Regions from separate parts of the Streptomyces sp. NPDC058685 genome, predicted to be linked through region 2. Evidence: riboswitches for the same ligand, from Rfam matches in the RefSeq annotation. Region 2 holds a riboswitch; the other holds the start of a gene.
What was found. Region 2 has a riboswitch for S-adenosylmethionine ahead of ACFWU3_RS20735 (aminotransferase class V-fold PLP-dependent enzyme). Riboswitches for the same ligand answer to the same signal wherever they lie in the genome.
Positions count from the first base shown of each region.

Region 1 (4,410 bases), on a different contig from region 2:
ACGACGCGCTCGCGCCATTCGGGCCGGGTGTCGAGCAGATGCCGGTAGGCGAGCAGCCCGCGGACGATGTTCTTGGACAGTTCGGTGCGGTCCACCCGCACGATCGTCTTCCGGTCCGGGCCGATCTGCTCGCGCAGGGTGGCCATGCGTTCGTCGACGTCGGCCTCGTGGGAGCGTGCCCGCAGGAAGTCGGCGTCGGCGCCGAGTCCGTGCACGGCCACCTCGGTGGTCCGCGCGGACTTTCGTCCGGTGCGGGCGTGCTCCACGTACAGCCGTGGATGGCCCCCGCTGGGGAACTGTGGGGCGGCTTCCCCGAGCCGGTCGGCGCAGGACATGAACGCGGTCGCCCACCGCGAGGTCAAAAACCCCAGCCGGTCGGCGCCGAGCATGCCCCACAGCAGCTGTTCGGCGATGTCGTCGGGCAGCATCCGGAAGTAGTCCACCGGCGCCCACGGGGTGTGGGAGAAGTGGCCGATGCGCAGGTCGGGGCGCATTTCGCGGAGCATGCCGGGCACCAGGCACAGGTGGTAGTCCTGCACCAGCACCGCGGCGCCCTCGTCCGCGTGCTCGGCGAGCGCCTCGGCGAAGGCCCGGTTGTAGCTCTCGTACGCGCCCCACTGGCGGCGGAACTCGGCGTCGAAGGCCGGCTCCAGCGGGGTCTGGTACAGCATGTGGTGGACGAACCACAGCACCGAGTTCGCGATGCCGTTGTACGCGTCGGTGTGGACGGCCTCGTCGATGTCGAGCATCAGGACCCCGTCGGCGCCCTCTCCGCGCCGGACCGCCTCGCGGTCGCCGTCGCCGAGCGCGGCGCACACCCACAGGGCGTCCGCCTCGGACCCGATGGCGGAGAGTCCGGAGACCAGGCCGCCGCCGCCGCGCTTGGCGTCGAGGCTCCCGTCGTCCTTCAGGGTGTACGAGATGGGGCCGCGGTTCGACGCGACGAGGACCTGCGCAGCGGAATGCTCGGAGACCATGTGGCGAACCTAGCCCGTCCTGTAATCCCTCAAACGTGCGTACGCCCGGCTCCGCCCCTCACTGGTCACGGCGTCCGCGGGTGGCGGCGACGGCGACGACACCGGCTGCGGTGAGGCTGAGGGCGAGGCCGCCCAGCAGCCACAGGCGTTCGGTGCTGTGCCCGCCGCCCCCGGCGATCGTGGTGACCGGCGGCGCCATGCCGACCGTCGTCGCGATGACGACGGCCAGCGTGCCGAGCATGGTGGTGAGCCTGAGCGCTCCGCGTCGGGAGCCCGTCCTGCGCTGGGTATCCGGAGACTGTGCATCCATAAGTGCGATATTCATGCAAGATGTCCGGTTGTCTTCGGTTATGCCGCGCGACGCGCCGCGTACTCACCGATCTCGCGCATCGGCGGGCGCTCCTCGGTGTCCACCGGGTGTGTCCGCGGGACGAAGCCGTCCGAGCCCCGCTCGAACTGGGTCAGCGAGGGCCGCACCAAGTGCCCGCGGGAGAGCCTCAGTTGCGCCGTGCGGTAGATCGCGGCCGCCATCCTGCCGAGCGCCTGTCCGTCCTGGTGGCGGTGCCGGCGCTCTCCCACGTCCACCTGCGCCAGCGCGTCCAGGCCGACGGTGTGCAGCGCGTCGACGAGAAGCCCCAGCTCCACGCCGTATCCGACGGGGAAGGGCAGCCGCTCCAGCAGCGAGCGGCGAGCCGCGTACTCCCCGCCCAGCGGCTGGACGAACCCGGCCAGCTGCGGCCAGTGCAGATTGAGCAGCGGGCGCGCCACCAGTTCCGTCACCCGGCCGCCCTGGCCGGCGACGTCGCCCAGGGGCCGGTCGTACATCGCCTTCACGAACTGCACGTCCGGATCGGTCAGCAGCGGGCCGACGATCCCGGACACGAAATCGGCCGAGAACTCCCTCAGGTCCGCGTCCACGAAGCAGACGATGTCGCCCCGCGTCACCATCAGCGAGCGCCACAGCACCTCGCCCTTGCCGGGGGCAGCCGGGATGCGGGGCAGGATCGCGTCCCGGTGGACCACCCGCGCGCCCGCGGCGGCGGCCACCTCGCCCGTGCGGTCGGTGGAGCCCGAGTCGATCACCACCAGCTCGTCCACGAGGGGAAGGGGCCCGGACATCAGCTCGCGCCGGATGACGGTGACGATCTGCCCGACCGTCGCCTCCTCGTTCAGGGCGGGGAGCACCACGCTGACCGTGGCGCCCTGCTTGGCCGTGACCAGCCGGTCCACCGGGCGGTCCGCCGCCGACCAGGACCGCCGGGACAGCCAGCGCTCCACCTCTTCCAGCACAGGATCTCCATCTCGCGGATCGGACGACCATCTCAACCGTCCGGGGTGTCGGTTACAGTCTTGAACAACGCGCGGGACCGTCGCATGCCGGGGGTCCCCACGCCGACAATCGAATACCGCTCATCCAGAGGGGCAGAGGGATACGGCCCGTTGAAGCCCCGGCAACCCTCCAGCCGGTCTCCGTTGCGCCGCCCGTCCAAGGGACGTGGCAGCCACCGCGAGGCTCCCGGCTAGGGAAGGTGCCAAGTCCGTCTCGTGACGAAATGCGTCACGGGGAAGATGAGGAGAAAGGGCCTCGCCACCATGGCTGTGCAGACTGTCGCCAGCACCACCCCCGTCGACCTGGGACCGGCCGCGGCGCTCTCGTGCCGCGAATGCGGGGAGCGTTTCGAACTCGGCCCGATCTTTGCCTGCGCCTCGTGTTTCGGGCCGCTGGAAGTCGCCTACGACCTCCCGAGCGGCGACCCCGAAGGGCTGCGGAAGCGGATCGAGGCGGGTCCGGACAACATCTGGCGGTACGCGCCGCTGCTGCCCGTGCCGGCCGATGTGGCCGACAAGCCGAACATCAACCCCGGCTTCACCAAGCTCGTCAAGGCCGACAACCTCGCCCGTGAGCTGGGCGTGACCGGCGGTCTCCACATCAAGGACGACTCCGGCAACCCGACGCACTCCTTCAAGGACCGTGTCGTCGCGATCGCCGTCGAGGCCGCCCGTGCCTTCGGCTTCACCACGCTCTCCTGCTCCTCCACCGGCAACCTCGCGGGCGCGGTCGGCGCCGCCGCCGCGCGCGCCGGCTTCCGCTCCTGCGTGTTCATCCCGCACGACCTGGAGCAGGGCAAGGTCGTCATGGCCGCGGTGTACGGCGGCGAACTGGTCGGCATCGAGGGCAACTACGACGACGTCAACCGCTTCTGCTCCGAGCTCATCGGCGACCCGCTCGGTGAGGGCTGGGGTTTTGTCAACGTCAATCTTCGGCCGTATTACGGAGAGGGCTCCAAGACCCTCGCCTACGAGATCTGCGAGCAGCTCGGCTGGCGGCTGCCCGACCAGATCGTCATCCCGATCGCCTCGGGTTCGCAGCTCACGAAGATCGACAAGGGTCTCCAGGAGCTGATCAAGCTCGGCCTGGTCGAGGACAAGCCGTACAAGATCTTCGGCGCTCAGGCCGAGGGCTGCTCGCCGGTGTCGACGGCCTTCAAGGCCGGGCACGACGTGGTCCGTCCGCAGAAGCCGAACACCATCGCCAAGTCGCTGGCGATCGGCAACCCCGCCGACGGCCCGTACGTCCTCGACATCGCGCGCCGCACGGGCGGCTTCGTGGAGGACGTCGACGACGAGCAGATCGTCGACGCGATCAAGCTGCTCGCCCGTACCGAGGGCATCTTCGCCGAGACGGCGGGTGGCGTGACTGTGGGTGTGACGCGGAAGCTGCTCGAGGCGGGCGTGCTCGACCCGGCGCTCACCACCGTCGTGCTCAACACCGGCGACGGTCTCAAGACCCTGGACGCGGTCGCGCCGACCACCGGCCCCAGCGCGACCATCCGCCCGAGCCTGGACGCGTTCCGCGACGCCGGCCTGGCCGGCTGACACCCCCGAGACTCAAGGAAGGCACGCAGCATGAGCGTCAACGTCCGCATCCCCACCATCCTCCGCACGTACACGGGCGGCCAGGCCGAGGTCCCGGCGGAGGGCGCGACGCTCTCCGAGGTCATCGCCGACCTGGAGAAGAACCACACCGGTATCGCCGCCCGTGTCCTGGACGACCAGGGCAAGCTGCGCCGCTTCGTGAACGTCTACGTCAACGACGACGACGTCCGTTTCGAGCAGGGTCTCGAGACCGCCACGCCCGACGGCGCCGGCATTTCGATCATCCCCGCCGTCGCCGGCGGCTGATACGCACCGTCACCGCTGTTGCCCCCTCCGCGAGAGAAGCGGAGGGGGCAATTCTGCATGGTTGAGCGCGGTACAGTTGGGGAAGTCCCCGCCGCTGCCCGTGCCCGCCGCATATGAGAATGCGCCCTGGCGCGACAAGAAGCAGCCAATGTGGGCGATCAAAATGCCTCTTAAGTGTCATTTGCCGGGCCCGAGTTGCCCTGGATCTTCTTGAATTAGCGTCAAAGGTCCGTTCCCGCGCGCCCAGATT
Region 1 covers NZ_JBHXSL010000006.1:161,558-165,967, reverse strand. Annotated here, with positions in the region: gene ACFWU3_RS07865 (trehalose-6-phosphate synthase) at 1-977, opposite strand, end outside; gene ACFWU3_RS07860 (hypothetical protein) at 1,036-1,218, opposite strand; gene ACFWU3_RS07855 (glucosyl-3-phosphoglycerate synthase) at 1,326-2,267, opposite strand; SAM riboswitch class I at 2,385-2,553, shown strand; gene thrC (threonine synthase) at 2,571-3,854, shown strand; gene ACFWU3_RS07845 (MoaD/ThiS family protein) at 3,885-4,160, shown strand.
Region 1: it holds a riboswitch for S-adenosylmethionine, as region 2 does, so the genes downstream of both, thrC (threonine synthase) here and ACFWU3_RS20735 (aminotransferase class V-fold PLP-dependent enzyme) in region 2, are expected to answer to the same signal.

Region 2 (4,410 bases):
TGGACATCAGCTTCGACGTCCGCGGCGGTCTGCTGATCCGGCAGATCCACCACTGGGCGGCGCTGGTGTTCCTCGCCGGCATGCTGGTGCACATGATGCGCGTCTTCTTCACGGGCGCGTTCCGCAAGCCGCGCGAAGTCAACTGGATGTTCGGCTTCCTGCTGTTCGTCCTCGGCATGTTCACCGGCTTCACCGGTTACTCGCTGCCGGACGACCTGTTGTCGGGTACCGGTGTGCGGTTCATGCAGGGAGCGGTCCTGTCCGTGCCGGTCGTCGGCACGTACCTGTCGATGTTCCTGTTCGGCGGGGAGTTCCCCGGCGGCGACTTCGTGGCCAGGTTCTACTCGGTCCACATCCTGCTGCTGCCGGGCATCATGCTCGGTCTGCTGGTGGGCCACCTGATCCTGGTCTTCTACCACAAGCACACGCAGTTCGCGGGCCCCGGCCGGACGAACAACAACGTCGTGGGCATGCCGCTGCTGCCGGTCTACATGGCCAAGGCCGGAGGCTTCTTCTTCCTGGTCTTCGGTGTCATCTCGGTGATGGCCGCGGTCGCCTCGATCAACCCGATCTGGGCGCTCGGTCCCTACCGGCCGGACCAGGTCTCCACCGGCGCGCAGCCCGACTGGTACATGGGCTTCTCCGAGGGTCTGATCCGTGTGATGCCGGGCTGGGAGATCAACGCCTGGGGCCACACACTCGTCCTGGGTGTGTTCATCCCGCTGGTGATCTTCCCGCTGGTGCTGGTCGCGATCGCGGTCTACCCGTTCATCGAGTCCTGGGTCACCGGGGACAAGCGCGAGCACCACATCCTGGACCGCCCGCGCAACGCCCCGACCCGTACGGCCTTCGGTGTGGCGTGGCTGACCCTCTACTTCGTGCTGCTGATCGGTGGCGGCAACGACCTGTGGGCGACCCACTTCCATCTGTCGATCAACTCGATCACCTGGTTCGTCCGGATCTTCTTCTTCGCCGGACCGGTCATCGCCTTCATCGTCACGAAGCGGATCTGTCTGGGGCTTCAGCGCCGCGACCGGGACAAGGTGCTGCACGGACGCGAGTCCGGCATCATCAAGCGCCTGCCGCACGGTGAGTTCGTCGAGGTCCACGAGCCGCTCAGCCAGGGCGACCTGCACGCGCTCACCGCGCACGAGCAGTACAAGCCCGAGGAGCTCGGCCCGGAGACGGACGAGAACGGGGTCCGCCGCAAGGTCACCCCGGCCCAGCGGATGCGGGTCAAGCTCAGCAAGTCCTACTACGGCGAGGAAAGCCAGATCCCCAAGCCGACGCCCGAGGAGTTCAGGGAGATCAGCAGCGGCCACGGCCACCACTGACCGCCTGAAGCGAGTGCATTGCCGCCACAGCGCCGAAGACACCTCCCGGCAGTAGCAGGTGAAGGGCCCCGTCCAATCGTCGGACGGGGCCCTTCGCCGTCTCCGGGGCTGGATAGGGTGGACGCATTCCCCTTATCGGCTGTGGACCCAGGAGTGGACCATGAACGTTGTGACCCCGGTCGGCGGCGACAGCGTGGCGGCTCACTCCTGGCCGAGTGTGCTGAACGCTCTGCTCGACAACCGCGACCAGAGCGCCGACGCCACCGCCTGGGCGATGGACCGCATCCTCAGCGGTGAGGCGACGAACGCCCAGATCGCCGGGTTCGCGGTCGCGCTGCGGGCGAAGGGCGAGACGGTCGAGGAGATCTCCGGCCTGGTGCGCACGATGTACGCGCACGCGAACCTGATCGAGGTGCCCGGCCGCAGCGTCGACATCGTCGGCACGGGCGGCGACGGGGCCAAGACGGTGAACATCTCCACGATGTCGGCCATCGTCGTGGCCGGCACCGGAGCCAAGGTCGTCAAGCACGGAAACCGCGCGGCCTCGTCCGCGAGCGGCGCGTCCGACGTCCTGGAGAAGCTCGGCGTCAATCTCCAGCTCACCCCGCAGCGGGTGGCCGAGGTCGCGGAGGAGGCGGGCATCACCTTCTGCTTCGCGGTGAAGTTCCACCCCGCGCTGCGGCATGTGGCCGCGGCGCGCAAGGAACTGGGCATCCGCACCACGTTCAACTTCCTCGGCCCGCTGACCAATCCGGCGCAGGTCAGGGCGCAGGCCACCGGCGTCGCGGACGCGCGGATGGCGCCCATCATGGCCGGGGTGCTCGCCGAGCGCGGCTCGTCGGCGCTGGTCTTCCGCGGCGACGACGGCCTGGACGAACTGACGACGACCGCCACCTCACGGGTGTGGGTGGTCCGCGACGGTGAGGTGCGCGAGGAGGCGTTCGACCCGCGGGACATCGGCATCGACCTGGTGCCGGTGGAGGCGCTGCGCGGGGCCGACGCCTCGTACAACGCCGACGTGGCGAGACGGCTCCTCGGCGGGGAGACCGGGCCGGTGCGGGACGCCGTTCTGCTGAACTCGGCGGCCGCCCTGGTGGCGCTGGACCCGACGGACGGCACGCTGAACGAACAGCTGGCGGCCGGGGTCGCTCGGGCCGCCCAGGCCATCGACTCGGGCGCGGCGAACGACGCGCTCCAGCGCTGGGTGGCCGCCACCAACGACCAGGGCTGATCCGGCGGGGGCCGGCAGCACCGATCGATGCGTCGTGCGAGGGCGCGGTCCGGATGGTGGACCGCGCTCTTGCGGTGTCCGCGTCGTGTGGCAGGATGCTCTCCAAGGTCATGAGTGACAGCGATTACGGCCCCGGCCCGCTGTCCGGCAACCCTCCGTCCGTGGCGGGGTGCCCCGGGTGAAGACCAGGCCGCAGGCAGCGAGGTCTGTGGCAAGCGCGGACCCCTGCACACCCTGGGGTCCTGGTCCTCAAGGGAGCAGTCTCGTGAGCAAGCGAATGCGATAGGGCGTACAGCCCCTTCTTCAGCACACCCTCCGCACGGCGTCCGCCGTGTGTCGAGGTCCCCGCACCGCCGGGTTCTTGAAGCCGATTTCGCCTTTCCTGCCGGGAGATACCGCCATGTCCGCACGCCTGAACACCGCCACCGCTCCTGCCGTCACCGCCCCCTCCTCGGACGTGGCTCTCGCCGCTGCCGGGTCCGACCCCTGCTGTGCCGAGCCGCTGCCGGTCCTCGGCCGCGACGTGACCGTGCCGCTCGTGACCGGCGGTGAGGTCACCTACGCGGCCCTCGACTACGCGGCCAGCGCACCGGCTCTTCAGCGCGTGTGGGACGACGTGGCCGCGTACGCCCCCTACTACGGCAGCGTCCACCGCGGCGCCGGCTACCTCTCGCAGCTGTCCACCGACCTCTTCGAGAACAGCCGCGTCACGGTCGCCGACTTCCTCGGCTGCCGCGAGGGCGACCAGGTCGTCTTCACCCGGTCCACCACCGACTCGCTGAACCTGCTGGCGTCCGCGCTGCCGGCGGACTGCCGGGTCTTCGTCTTCGAGACCGAGCACCACGCCTCGCTGCTGCCCTGGGGCGATGCCCGGGTGACGTATCTGAACGCGCCGCGCACCCACGCCGAGGCGGTGCGGACGCTGGAGGAGGCGCTCGCCGGCCGCGACCCCATCGGCCCGGCGCTGGTCTGCGTGACCGGAGCGTCCAATGTGACGGGTGAACTGTGGCCCGTGAAGGAGCTCACGGAAGTGGCGCACGCCCACGGGGCGCGGATCGTTCTGGACGCGGCGCAGCTCGCCCCGCACCACGCCGTCTCGGTGCGTGACCTCGACGTCGACTGGGTGGCCTTCTCCGGGCACAAGCTGTACGCGCCGTTCGGCTCGGGCGTGCTCGCGGGCAGGGCGGACTGGCTGCAGACCGCGGAGCCGTACCTCGCCGGCGGCGGTGCGTCCCGCAAGGTGGCACGGCGTGCCGACGGCGGCGTGGACGTCGAGTGGCACACGGAGGCCGCGCGCCACGAGGCCGGCTCGCCCAACGTCATCGGCGTCTACTCCATCGCCTCGGCCTGCAAGGCGCTCACCGAGGCCGGCTTCGACAACCTCGTCGCCCGTGAGCAGCACCTGGTCGACAGGGTTCTGGAAGGCCTGGCCACGGTGCCGGAGGTCAAGGTGCTGTCGCTGTTCGGCGACGAATCCCCCTCGCCTTCCGCTGCGGGGACCCCGACACGGGTGGGCGTCATCTCCTTCGTGGTGGAGGGCTGGAACAGCTCGCACTTCGCTGCCGCCCTGTCGGCGGAGTACGGCATCGGCGTACGCGACGGACTGTTCTGCGCCCACCCGCTGGTCCGCACCTTGCTCGGCAGCGCCCCGCAGGACCCGGGGGAGTGCGGTGCCCCGGAGGCGCAGCCGGGCGAGGCGTCGCTCAATGCCATCCGGGTGAGCTTCGGCGCCGGGACGCCCGACGAGCACGTGGAGCGCTTCGTCGGCGCGGTGACGGAGCTGGTGCGCGAGGGTGCGAAGTGGCAGTACCGCACGGAGGACGGCCGCTGCGTGCCCGCCGTCTG
Region 2 covers NZ_JBHXSL010000025.1:22,237-26,646, forward strand. Annotated here, with positions in the region: gene ACFWU3_RS20725 (cytochrome bc complex cytochrome b subunit) at 1-1,334, shown strand, start outside; gene trpD (anthranilate phosphoribosyltransferase) at 1,495-2,565, shown strand; SAM riboswitch class IV at 2,672-2,789, shown strand; gene ACFWU3_RS20735 (aminotransferase class V-fold PLP-dependent enzyme) at 2,966-4,410, shown strand, end outside.